4 regions of the Nocardiopsis sp. NPDC057823 genome follow, and region 2 is predicted to be linked to each of the others. Evidence: predicted binding sites of a transcription regulator. Region 2 holds the regulator's gene; each other region holds the start of a gene.
What was found. The regulator LexA, encoded in region 2, represses DNA repair genes until DNA is damaged. The targets are predictions, from matches to a motif close to TCGAACANNTGTTCGA.

Region 1: the regulator LexA is predicted to act here: its motif matches at 2,133-2,148, upstream of ruvC (crossover junction endodeoxyribonuclease RuvC).
Region 3: the regulator LexA is predicted to act here: its motif matches at 2,265-2,280, upstream of uvrA (excinuclease ABC subunit UvrA).
Region 4: the regulator LexA is predicted to act here: its motif matches at 1,273-1,288, upstream of ACFVNO_RS23800 (Rv2578c family radical SAM protein).

Annotation. Positions count from the first base shown of each region.
Region 1 covers NZ_JBHVLR010000010.1:28,205-31,213, forward strand. Annotated here, with positions in the region: gene ruvB (Holliday junction branch migration DNA helicase RuvB) at 1-900, opposite strand, end outside; gene ruvA (Holliday junction branch migration protein RuvA) at 912-1,529, opposite strand; gene ruvC (crossover junction endodeoxyribonuclease RuvC) at 1,562-2,116, opposite strand; gene ACFVNO_RS17495 (acetyl-CoA hydrolase/transferase C-terminal domain-containing protein) at 2,254-3,009, opposite strand, start outside.
Region 2 covers NZ_JBHVLR010000003.1:275,842-278,850, forward strand. Annotated here, with positions in the region: gene nrdR (transcriptional regulator NrdR) at 1-435, opposite strand, end outside; gene lexA (transcriptional repressor LexA) at 977-1,702, shown strand; gene ACFVNO_RS07755 (alpha/beta hydrolase family protein) at 1,920-2,996, shown strand.
Region 3 covers NZ_JBHVLR010000015.1:26,554-29,562, reverse strand. Annotated here, with positions in the region: gene uvrA (excinuclease ABC subunit UvrA) at 1-2,014, opposite strand, end outside; gene ACFVNO_RS22285 (TerC family protein) at 2,370-3,009, opposite strand, start outside.
Region 4 covers NZ_JBHVLR010000017.1:21,565-24,573, forward strand. Annotated here, with positions in the region: gene ACFVNO_RS23795 (hypothetical protein) at 1-1,030, shown strand, start outside; gene ACFVNO_RS23800 (Rv2578c family radical SAM protein) at 1,298-2,377, shown strand; gene ACFVNO_RS23805 (histidine phosphatase family protein) at 2,408-3,009, opposite strand, start outside.

The DNA of each region.
Region 1 (3,009 bases), on a different contig from region 2:
CAGGCCCACCGGGCCGCCGCGGAAGCGGCGGAGCAGCACGTCGAGGATGGCGCGGTCGAGGCGGTCCAGGCCCAGGGCGTCCACCTCGTACAGCTCCAGGGTGGCGCGGGCGGTGTCCAGGGACATGATCCCGTCGCCGCGCACCTCGGCGTAGTCGCGGACCCGGCGCAGCAGCCGGTTGGCGATGCGGGGCGTGCCGCGCGAGCGCCCGGCGATCTCGCGGGCGGCGTCCTCGGCCAGCGGGACGCCGAGCAGCCCGGCCGAGCGGTGCAGGATGCGCTCCAGCTCCTCGGCCGAGTAGAAGTCCATGTGGGCGGTGAACCCGAACCGGTCGCGCAGCGGGGCGGGCAGCATCCCGGCCCGGGTGGTGGCGCCGACCAGGGTGAAGGGGGCGATCTCCAGGGGGATGGCGGTGGCGCCGGGTCCCTTGCCCACGACCACGTCGACCCGGAAGTCCTCCATGGCGACGTAGAGCATCTCCTCGGCGGGGCGGGCCATCCGGTGGATCTCGTCCAGGAACAGCACCTCGCCCTCCTGGAGGGTGGACAGCACCGCGGCCAGGTCGCCGGAGCGCTCGATGGCGGGGCCGGAGGTGATGCGCAGGGGGGAGCCCAGCTCGGCGGCGATGATCATGGCCAGGGTGGTCTTGCCCAGGCCCGGGCCGCCGGACATGAGGATGTGGTCGGGGGCGCGGTTGCGCTTGCGGGCGCTGTCCAGGACCAGGGAGAGCTGTTCGCGCACCCGTTCCTGGCCGACGAACTCGTCGAGCGCGCGCGGCCGCAGGGCGCCCTCCAGCCGGCGCTCGTCGGCTCCGGCCTCGGAGGAGACGGCCTCCCGGGCGTACGGCCCGGGGAGGTCCCGGTCCGCCGGTCCCGTCGGTCGGTCGTGGTCGTCGTACACGGTGGGCCCTCCTAGGCGCGGCTGAGGGTGCGCAGGGCGCTGCGCAGCAGGACGGCGACGTCGGCGGTCTCCTCGGCCTGGGGCGCGACGGCGGCGGCCGCGGCCTCGGCGTCCTTGGCGGACCAGCCCAGGTTGACCAGGCCGGAGACCACCTGGGTGCGCCAGGCGCCGTTGGGCCCGGCCCCGGCGCCGTCCGGGACCGGCGGCAGGGTGCCGTCGGTGAAGACGGGCGGGTCGATCTTCCCGCGCAGCTCCAGGACGATGCGCTGGGCGCCCTTCTTGCCGATGCCCGGGACCCGGGTCAGGGCGTTGGTGTCCTCGGTGGCCACGGCGTGGCGCAGGGAGTCGGGGCTGTGCACCGAGAGCATGGCCAGGGCCAGCCGGGGGCCGACCCCGGAGGCGGTCTGGAGCTGCTCGAACAGGTGCTTCTCGTCGTCGTCGGCGAATCCGAAGAGGGTGAGGGAGTCCTCGCGCACGACGAGGCTGGTGGCGACGGTGCCGGTCTCCCCCACGTGCAGGCGGGACAGGGCGCTCGGGGTGCACTGCACGGACATGCCGACCCCGCCGACGTCGATGACGGCGCTGCCGGCGCCGCGTGCGGCCACCCGGCCGGTGAGGAACGCGATCATGTCATGGGGGCACCGGGTGCCCTTCTCCTTCCCTAGGGGCGGGCGCCGCGGGCGCGGCGGGCCAGTTCGACCTTGCGGGCGAAGTCCTGCTGTGCCTGGGCCACCCGGGCCTGGGCGCCGCCGCGCCAGATGTGGCAGATGGCCAGGGCGACCGCGTCGGCCGCGTCGGCGGGGCGGGGCGGGCCGTCGAGTCCGAGGATACGCGCGACCATGGTGCCGACCTGCGCCTTGTCCGCGCGGCCGCTGCCGGTGATGGCGGCCTTGGCCTCGCTGGGGGTGTGCAGGGCGACGGGCAGGCCGCGGCGGGCGGCGCAGACCAGGGCGATGCCGCTGGCCTGGGCGGTGCCCATGACGGTGCTGAGGTTGTGCTGGGCGAAGACCCGCTCGACGGCGACGGCGTCGGGGCGGACCTCGTCGAGCCAGCGCTCGATGCCGCGCTCGACGCCCAGCAGGCGCTGGGGCAGGTCCTCGTCGGGGGAGGTGCGGATGGCGTCGGCGCCGATGAGGCTCAGGGGGCGGCCGATGGCGCCCTCGACGGCGCCGACGCCGCACCGGGTGAGCCCCGGGTCGATTCCCAGCACGCGCACGCGCCCCACACCTTTCTCGAACGTTCGTTCGCACCATGCTAATGCCGCGGGACGACAGGAGTCCCGCGCCCGGCCCGGCGTGTCTCGGGGGCCGTGCCGGTCGAGCGTACCGGGGCCCGGGGACGGGGCGGGGGCGTTCAGGCGCGGCCGGTCCCCCACAGGTCGGCCAGGGCGGCGCGGCGCTCGGCCCGGGAGAGGCCGCGCAGGTCGGCGACGCCGCGCTCGGTGACCACGACCTCCACGTCCTGGGAGGGGGTGGTGACCGGCCGGGAGAGGCGTTCGACCAGGGTGGAACGGCCGCGGTGGCGGGTGGGGACGGCGATGACGCTGAGCCCGCCGACGGAGCGGGTGGCGGCCGCGGCGTAGTCGGAGTGGCCGCCGATGCCGCCGAGCACGCCCCGGGCGGTGCCCTCGACGTTGACCTGGCCGTCGTGGTCGATCTCCACCGCGGTGTTGACGGCGACGAAGGGGTCGGCGGACAGGCGGCCGGGGTCCAGGACGTGTTCCACGGAGTGCAGCAGGGGGCGGCCGTCGGCCCAGGCGTGCAGGCGCGGGCCGCCGACGAGGTACATGCCCACGGGGTCGCCCAGCAGCAGGCCGCGCTCGTCGAGGTCGACGGCGGCCTCGGGCAGCGGCCCGGAGTCGATGCGCACGGGGACCCGCAGCTCGGCGGCCAGGGCGGCGGGCACGGGGCCGAAGCCGAGCTGGAGGCGGGCGCCGGCGGGGATGAGGGGCGCCAGGTGGCGGGCGATGGCGGCCTGGTCGGGGCCGGTGGGCGAGGGGCGCAGGGTCCCGGCGGTGCGGTCGCTCTCCCCGATGACGACGACGCGGTCGGCGGGCAGCGGCGGCCCGGCGTCGGCGCGGGGCAGGTTCGGCGAGACCACCCCGGCGAC
Region 2 (3,009 bases):
GCGCAGGCTGGCGATCTCGGCCTCGAAGTCGGCGAGGCTCTCGAAACCGCGGTAGACACTGGCGAAGTGCAGGTAGGCGACCTCGTCGAGGTCGCGCATGGGGCCCAGGATGGCCAGGCCGATCTCGTGGGCCGGGACCTCCGCGACGCCGCGGCCGCGGATCTCCTCCTCGACCTGCTGGCCGAGCTTGGCCAGCGCGTCCTCGGAGACCGGGCGGCCCTGGCAGGCCCGGCGGACCCCGGCGATGATCTTGGTCCGGCTGAAGGGCTCGGTGACGCCGGAGCGCTTGGCGACCATCAGCAGGACGGTCTCCTGTGTGGTGAAACGGCGTTCGCAGGCAGGACAGGAACGGCGGCGGCGGATGGCCGCGCCGTCGTCGGTGGACCTGCTGTCGATCACCCGGGTGTCCGGATGGCGGCAGAACGGACAGTGCATCCCGGCTCACCTGCTTCCCTCGCCGAACTGACAACCCTGGGTCTACTTAACCACAACTCCTGGGCCGACGCCTCAAACAGCGACACCAGATGTTGTGGTCGAACCTAGTCGGAGGGTCGGACGAACCGCAACTTTCGCGCGCCCCGCGTGTCACAGCCGCGCGCCGCCCAGGATATCGCCGCGAATCCCCTTCCACGGCGCGGCTCGGGGTTTTCGGTCGAGCCCTTGCCCGGGGGTGATCCGCCCCGCATCCCCCCGTTCTCGAACCCGTCGGCACATCTTCCGCCATTCCGGGGGCGACGCGACGTGAACACGTGTACACACGTAAGTGAGGCCGGAAAAGCGCCGCGGAAAATCCTCTCGGCAATTGTCCACAGGCCTCGAACGCTTGTTTGATATCACCGTGCGCAACGACTAACGTTGGCCTTGATTTCACGCCGGTTTCGCCATCACGTGGACACAGGGTCCGGAGCGGTCGCAGACCGGTGGTGGCCAGTCGTGCAAGCAGGCCCTGACCGAACCGATGCCGAGGAGGCCGGCCGTGCCGGAGGAGAATCCCGGACCCCTGGATTCCGCAACCACCACCGTTCTCGCGCCCGTGGGCGAGGCGGGCGCGCCCGAGGAGGCGCCCAAGCTCACCGCCCGCCAGCAGAGCGTCCTGAACTGTATCCAGCGGTACCTGCGCGAGCGCGGCTACCCGCCGTCGATCAGGGAGATCGGGGAGTCGGTCGGCCTGTCCAGCCCCTCCAGCGTCGCGCACCAGCTCAAGGTGCTCCAGCGCAAGGGCTACCTGTACCGCGACCAGAACCGGCCGCGGGCCGTGGAGCTGCGCCAGCCGGGCCGCCCCGGGGTGCGCGCGCTGGTCGCCGCCGAGGAGTCCGACCCGGCGCACGCCGCCCGGGTGCCCCTGGTGGGGCGGATCGCCGCGGGCGGTCCCATCCTGGCCGAGGAGTCGGTGGAGGACGTGCTGTCCCTGCCGCGGCAGCTGGTCGGCGAGGGCCGGCTGTTCATGCTCACCGTGGTCGGCGACTCGATGACCGACGCCGCCATCACCGACGGGGACATGGTGGTGGTCCGCCAGCAGCCGGACGCCGAGAACGGGGACATCGTCGCGGCGCTGCTGGACGAGGAGGCCACGGTCAAGGTGCTGCGCCGCACCGAGGACGGGCACGTGTGGCTGATGCCGCGCAACGACGCCTACGAGCCGATCAACGGCGACGCGGCCACCATCCTGGGCAAGGTCGTCACCGTGATGCGCCGCGTCTGAGCGATACGCCCCCGGTCGTCCCCCGGCCGGTCCGCCCCGCCGGGCGGCGCCGGGCGCGGGTCCGCGGGCGGTACGGGACATGTCGCACCCGTGCGGGGCCACGGGTGCGACCGGCGGGCCGCCGCGGCGGCGGCCGGTGGCCGTCCCGGACACGGGTGGCGGCCCCCGCCGCTCCGGGCCGCCCGGGGCATCGGGCGTCCTCCCGGGCGCCTAGGCTATGGGGGTGTTCGCTTCCCTCGTCTTCCCGCGTGTCCGAGGGCGCGCCGTGGCGGTCGCCGCGGCCGCGGCCCTGCTGTCGACCTCCGCCTGCGCTCCGGCCGAGGAGGAGGCCGCCCCGCCGCCCGGGGTGGCGGGTTCCGAGCGGGAGCTGAGCTTCACCGTGGACGGGATCGAGGTGTTCGCCACCCTCACCCTGCCCGCGGACACGTCCGGCCCGGTACCGGGCGCGCTGATCGTCTCGGGCAGCGGCCCCACCGACCGCGACGGCAACGCCGACATGCGCCCCGACGCGAACACCAACCTCAACTTCGCCCGCCTCCTGGCCGAGTCGGGGGTGGCCTCCCTGCGCTACGACAAGCTCGGCAGCGGCGAGACCGGACTGGGCGGCCTCGACCCGGACGCCCCGGTGGACCCGGACGTGTTCGACGCCCAGATGGCCGCGGCCTACGAGGCGCTGGTGGAGCAGAGCGAGGTGGACCCGGCCCGCACCGCGGTGGTCGGGCACAGCGAGGGCTCCCTCTACGCGCTGCGCGCCCACACCCTGGTGGACGCCGCACCGGCCCTGGTGCTGGCCGCCCCGGTGGGCGACCGCTACCTGGACGTGCTGGACCGCCAGCTCACCGAGCAGGTGCGCGCGGTCGAGGCGGCGGGGCAGCTCACCGAGACGGAGGCGGTGACCATGCTCTCCGACGCCCGCGCCGGTCGGGCCGCGGTGCGCGGCGGCCGGGAGGTCCCCGACGACCTCACCGGCGTCGTCGGCACCCTGTACTCGCCGCAGAACACCGGGTTCCTGGCCCGGATGGACCGGATGGACCCGGTGGAGCTGGCCGCGGAACTGCCCGAGGACACCCCCGTCCTGGTGCTGTGGGGCGAGGCCGACGCCCAGATCACCGGCGAGGAGGTGGACCGGCTGATGACCGGCCTGCCCGAGGCCGAACGGGTGGACATCCCCGACGCCGACCACATCTTCCGCGTCTACGAGGACGGGCCGGGGGCGACGGTGCTGGACGCCGAGCGCCCCTTCGCCCCGCAGGTCGCCCCGGCGCTGGCGGAGTTCGTCGACACCGCCTGGTGACCGGCGGCGGACC
Region 3 (3,009 bases), on a different contig from region 2:
CGCGCGCCCCGTTGAGCTCCTTGGCCAGCGCCTTGTACAGGATCTCGTTGACCAGCGTGGACTTGCCCGAGCCCGACACCCCGGTGACGGCGGTGAACACCCCCAGCGGGAAGGCCACGTCGATGTCGCGCAGGTTGTTCTCGCGGGCGCCCTTGACGACCAGCTCGTGCCCCTTGGTGAGCGGTCGGCGCACCGCCGGCAGGTCGATGGAGCGGCGCCCGGACAGGTAGTCGCCGGTGAGCGACGCCTCGTTGGTGAGCAGCTCGTCCACGATGCCCGACACCACCACGTGGCCGCCGTGCTCGCCCGCGCCGGGGCCGATGTCGACCACCCAGTCGGCGGCGCGGATGGTGTCCTCGTCGTGTTCCACGACGATGAGCGTGTTGCCGATGTCGCGCAGCCGCTGGAGGGTCTCCAGCAGGCGGGCGTTGTCGCGCTGGTGCAGGCCGATGGAGGGCTCGTCCAGCACGTAGAGCACGCCCACCAGGCCCGAGCCGATCTGGGTGGCCAGCCGGATGCGCTGGGCCTCGCCGCCCGAGAGCGAACCGGAGGAGCGGGCCAGGCTGAGGTAGTCCAGGCCCACGTCCAGCAGGAAGCCCAGCCGGGCGTTGATCTCCTTGAGGACCTGGGCGGCGATGACCGCGTCGCGGTCCGACAGCCGCAGGTCGGCCAGGAAGCGGGCGCTCTCGGCCAGCGACATCGAGGCCACCTCGGCGATGGACCGCCCGCCCACGGTCACCGCGAGCACCACCGGCTTGAGCCGGGTCCCCTCGCAGGCGGGGCAGGGCACGCTGCGCATGTAGCCCTCGAGGCGCTCGCGGCCGTAGTCGCTCTCGGTCTCGGTGTAGCGGCGCTTGACCCAGGGGATGACGCCCTCGAAGTCGGTGTAGTAGGACCGCTCGCGGTTGTACTTGGTGCGGTAGCTGACGTGGACCTGGGTGTCGTGCCCCTCCAGGATCGCCTTGCGGGCGCGCTTGGGCAGCTTCTCCCAGGGGGTGTCCAGGACGAAGCCGACCGACTCGCCCAGGGCGGTGAGCAGCCGCTCCCAGTACCCGCCGTTGGGGCCGCCCGACCAGGGGGCCAGGGCGCCCTCGGCCAGGGTCTTGGCCGGGTCGGGGACGATCAGCTCCGGGTCGACCTCCATGCGGGTGCCCAGGCCCGAGCACTCCGGGCAGGCGCCGTAGGGGGCGTTGAAGGAGAAGGAGCGCGGCTCCAACTGCTCGAAGGACAGGTCGTCGTAGGGGCAGTACAGGTGCTCGGAGAAGACCTTCTCGCGCTCGGGGTCGTCCTCGGCCAGGTCGACGAAGTCCAGCACAATGGTCCCGCCGGCCAGCTTGAGCGCGGTCTCCACCGAGTCGGTCAGCCGCCCGCGGGAGGACTCCTTGACGGAGAGCCGGTCCACGATCACCGAGATGTCGTGCTTGTCGTAGCGGCCCAGCTTGGGCGCCTCGTCCAGGCGCACCGGCCGGCCGTCCACGACCGCGCGGGTGTACCCCTTGGACTGCAGGTCCTTGAACAGTTCGAGGTACTCGCCCTTGCGGCCGCGCACCACCGGGGCCAGCACCTGGAAGCGGGTGCCCTCGGTCATCTCCAGCACCCGGTCCACGATCTGCTGCGGGCTCTGCCGGGAGATCTCGCGGCGGCACTGCGGGCAGTGCGGGACGCCGATGCGCGCCCACAGCAGCCGCAGGTAGTCGTACACCTCGGTGATGGTGCCGACGGTGGAGCGGGGGTTGCGGCTGGTGGACTTCTGGTCGATGGACACCGCCGGGGACAGCCCCTCGATGAAGTCCACGTCGGGCTTGTCCATCTGGCCCAGGAACTGGCGGGCGTACGCCGACAGGGATTCGACGTAGCGGCGCTGCCCCTCGGCGAAGATCGTGTCGAAGGCCAGCGAGGACTTGCCCGAACCGGACAGGCCGGTGAACACGATCATGGCGTCGCGGGGCAGGTCCAGCGACACGTCCTTGAGGTTGTGCTCCCGGGCACCCCGGACTACCAGTTGTTCGACCATCGAGTCAGACATCCTTCGGCTGTGGCACACAGGGCACCGGTCGGGCGTCGGCCTGCCGTGCGCGGTTCGTGTGTTCGGCGGTCGGGTCCCCCGGACGACCGCCCCGGCCCCGGATCCGGGCCGCTGAAGGGGGGTGGGGAGGGCGTGGGCCTCCCCGTCCGTCAAGACTAACGACCCCCGCCGACGGAATCTTCCGCAACGGAGAAGTGCCGTGTCCTGATGCCCGACGCCGATACGGGGTCCACTATAGACGAACGGGTGTTCGATGTCCGGGTTTTCACGCGGTCCGGAAAAGAAGAACCGGGGGCGGTCCCGGTGAACGGGACCGCCCCCGGGCGGGAGCGCGGGACGGCCGTCAGGAGCGGTCGGCCGCGGAGTCCCTCTCGCCCTCCTCCTCGACGGCGGGAGGGGCGTTGCGCTTGTCGGCCGCGGACTTGACCAGGCTGCCGGCGATCGTGATCACCATGACGCCGATGATCACCGTCAGGGACAGGGAGGTGCTGATCTCCGGGACGTGCACGCCGTTCTCGTGCAACGCGTGCAGGATCATCTTGATGCCGATGAACACCATGATCGCCGACAGGCCCCAGCTGATGTAGGCCAGGCGGTCCATCAGGCCGGCCAGCAGGAAGTACAGCTGGCGCAGGCCCAGCAGGGCGAAGGCGTTGGCGGTGAAGACGATGTAGGCGTCCTGGGTGAGGCCGAAGATCGCCGGGATCGAGTCGACCGCGAAGACCAGGTCGATGACGCCGATGGCCAGGATGACCAGCAGCATCGGGGTGATGTGGCGCTTGCCGTCGAGCTTCACCGTCAGGTGCGCGCCGTGGTAGCCGTCGGTGACCGGCCAGAACCGCTTGACCAGGCGCACGACCGGCGTCTGGGTGAAGTCCTTCTCCTCCTCGTCGCCCTTCATGTGGTCCCGGACGATCTTGTACCCGGTGTAGATGAGGAAGGCGCCGAACAGGTAGAAGACCTCGCTCCAGGCGTTGATGACC
Region 4 (3,009 bases), on a different contig from region 2:
CTACGCCCGTCCCCTCGACGTGCTCGCCCGCGCGGAGGATCCGAAGCTGCGCGCCGCCATCGCGGACCTCTGGCACGACCGCCCTCCGGCCGTGCAGGCCGAACTGCTCGCCGACCCCGACCCCCGGGTCCGGGCGGCCGCCACCCGGCACGAGCGGCCCGGCATCCCGCCCGAATGGCGGGAGCGCTGCCTCGCCGACCCCGCCGTGCGCGCCAACGCGGCCCGCAGCGTCCCGCTCACGGCGGAGCAGTTCGAGCGGCTGGTGCGCAGCGGAGACGAGGACGTCCTCACGGCCGTCGCCGACAACCCCCACCTCTCCGCGGAGATGGTCGCCCGACTGGTGGCGGACGTCGACCACCCGTACGTGCGAATCGCGGCGGCGCTGAGCCGCCACGTGGACACCGCGACCCGGGACCGGCTGTACGCGCTCGTCGAGGCCGAGTACGCGAACGGGAGCGTCGAGGCGGAGATAGCCCTGTACTGGTACCCCGCCGAGCCCGGCTGGCTGCGCGAGGCCCCTCTCGATGAGCGGCTGGCCTACCTCGACTGCCCGCACGCGGTGTTCCGGCGTGTCCTGGCCTCCTGCCACGACCTTCCCGAAGAGGCCTGGCGCCGACTGGACGACGACCCCGACCCCATGGTCCGCCAGATCGCCGCCCACCGCCCGGACACACCGCCGGACGTCCTGGAACGCCTGGTACGCGAACACGGCGATGCCCGCCGCCCCCGGCCATTGCTCGTGGACCACCCGAACTTCCCCCGGCACGCACTGCGCACGTTCGTCGACGACCCGGACCCGCAGGTGCGCCGCCTGGCCCTGCACGACCCGGAACTCCCCGCGCGGGACCTCGAACGGCTCGCCGCCGACCCCGCCCTGCGCAGCGGGGTGGCCGAGCACCCCAACGTCACGGACGCGCTGCTGGACCGGCTGCTCTCCGATCCCGACCCCGAAGTCGCCGACCACGCCGCCGCCAACCCCGCCCTGCCCCCGGACCGGATGTACCGCATCCTCGCCGCCGCCGGGCTGTGACCTCACGGGGACCGGTCCCGGGACCGACTCCCGCCATCGGATCGGACGGGGCGACCGGACACAGGCCTCCGCGACGGGTCCCCCTGCCCCGGAGCCCGGCTCACCGACACGATTTCTTCTTCCTTCCCGGCCGCCGGCCCCGACCGCCGGAATCCCCTGCCCACCCGGGGAACCGGTCCGCGCCGCGCCCCCTGCCCACCGCCCGAACACCCCGTCCGGTGTTCGAACCACTCGACAGATGTTCGAAAACATGTTCGAATCACAGTCATGCGCTGGGAGAACCTGAGAGAGGCGACCACGACCGTCGAGCAGACCGCCCTGTTCGACCACACGCCGCCCCCGACCCGGGGCACCGGGCGGGCGGGGCTTCGGACGGCCGGGCCCGGGCCGGTGCAGGCGGGGCAGGACGGCGAACCCGTCGCGATCGAGGTCCGGGCCCGGTCCATCATCAACCGGGTCCCCGGCGACTCCCCGCTGTTCCGCTGGAGCGTCAACCCCTACCGCGGCTGTTCGCACGCCTGCGTGTACTGCTTCGCCCGGCGCACCCACGAATACCTGGACCTGGACAGCGGCCATGACTTCGACACCCGTATCGTCGTCAAGGTCAACGCCGGTGAACGGCTGCGCGCCGAACTCGCCCGCCCCTCCTGGCGCGGGGAGCACATCGCGATGGGCACCAACACCGACCCCTACCAGCGCGCCGAGGGCCGCTACCGGCTCATGCCGCAGATCATCGCCGCCCTGCGCGACGCCGCCAACCCCTTCTCGATCCTCACCAAGGGCACGCTGGTCCTGCGCGACCTGGACCTGCTCGAACAGGCGGCCCGTGTCACCGAGGTCGGCATGGCGGTCTCGGTGGGCTCCGTGGACGAGGCCGTGTGGCGCACGGTGGAGCCGGGGACCCCGAGCCCGCGGGCGCGCCTGGACGTGGTGCGCCGCCTGGCCGAACGCGGCCTGGAGTGCTCGGTGCTGATGGCGCCGATCCTGCCCGGCCTGACCGACTCGGCCGAACAGATCGAGGAGACCGTGACCGCCATCGCCGCGGCGGGGGCCGCCCGCGTCACCCCGATCGTGCTGCACCTGAGGCCGGGCGCTCGCGAGTGGTACCGGGCCTGGCTCTCACGCGAGCACCCGGGGCTGCTGCCGCTGTACGGCAGGCTGTACGGCCGCGGCTCCTACGCGCCCGAGTCCTACCGGCGGATCGTCACCGAGGCCGTCCGCGAGATCGCCGGCCGCCACGGACTGAACCGTCCGGGCGCCGCCCACCGCGCCCGCGCCCCGGAGCGGCCCGCCGCGGCCCCGGCCGACCGGCGCCCCGAACAGCTCGCCCTGGGCTTCCCCGGCTGAGGCCCGCCCCCCTCGCCGCCCCGGCGGCGCTCAGGGCCGGCCGCCGCCCGCGAACCCCGTCCACCGCAGCCCGGCGGGCAGGTGGGACATGTCGTTGAACATCACGACGGCCGGGGGTCCGTCGTCGCTGAATTCGACCACCGTGAGGGAGGCGTTCGCGACGCCCGCCAGGGACATCCATTGCGCGGGCGGCGCGTTCAATACCTCGCGGACGATCCAGGCGATCGGGTACGCGTGCGTCACCACCACTTCGTGCGTCGCGCGGCGCCCCCGGCCGTTGGGCCCGCAGAACCGTGCCGTCAAAGCGTCCGCGGTCCTTCGCCCGGCATCGGCTTCGCCGCGGTCGTAACCGTCGAAGAACCCCTTCCACGAGGGCGGCACGTCCTCGGGTCCGGGGACGAACGGAACGTTGTCCACGAGTTCGGCCGCCTCGTCGACCAGCACGCGCGGCATCTCGGCCGCGATGATCCGGGCGCTGTCCACCGCGCGCGGCAGCGGCGAGTGCCAGACGGCGTCGACGGGCGCCCCGGCGAGCCGCCGCCCGAGCAGCCGGGCCTGCTCCCGGCCGTCGGCGGTCACCTGTCCCAGGGCGTCGGCCGCTCCGTGGCGTACGAGGTAGAGGGTGCGCTGGG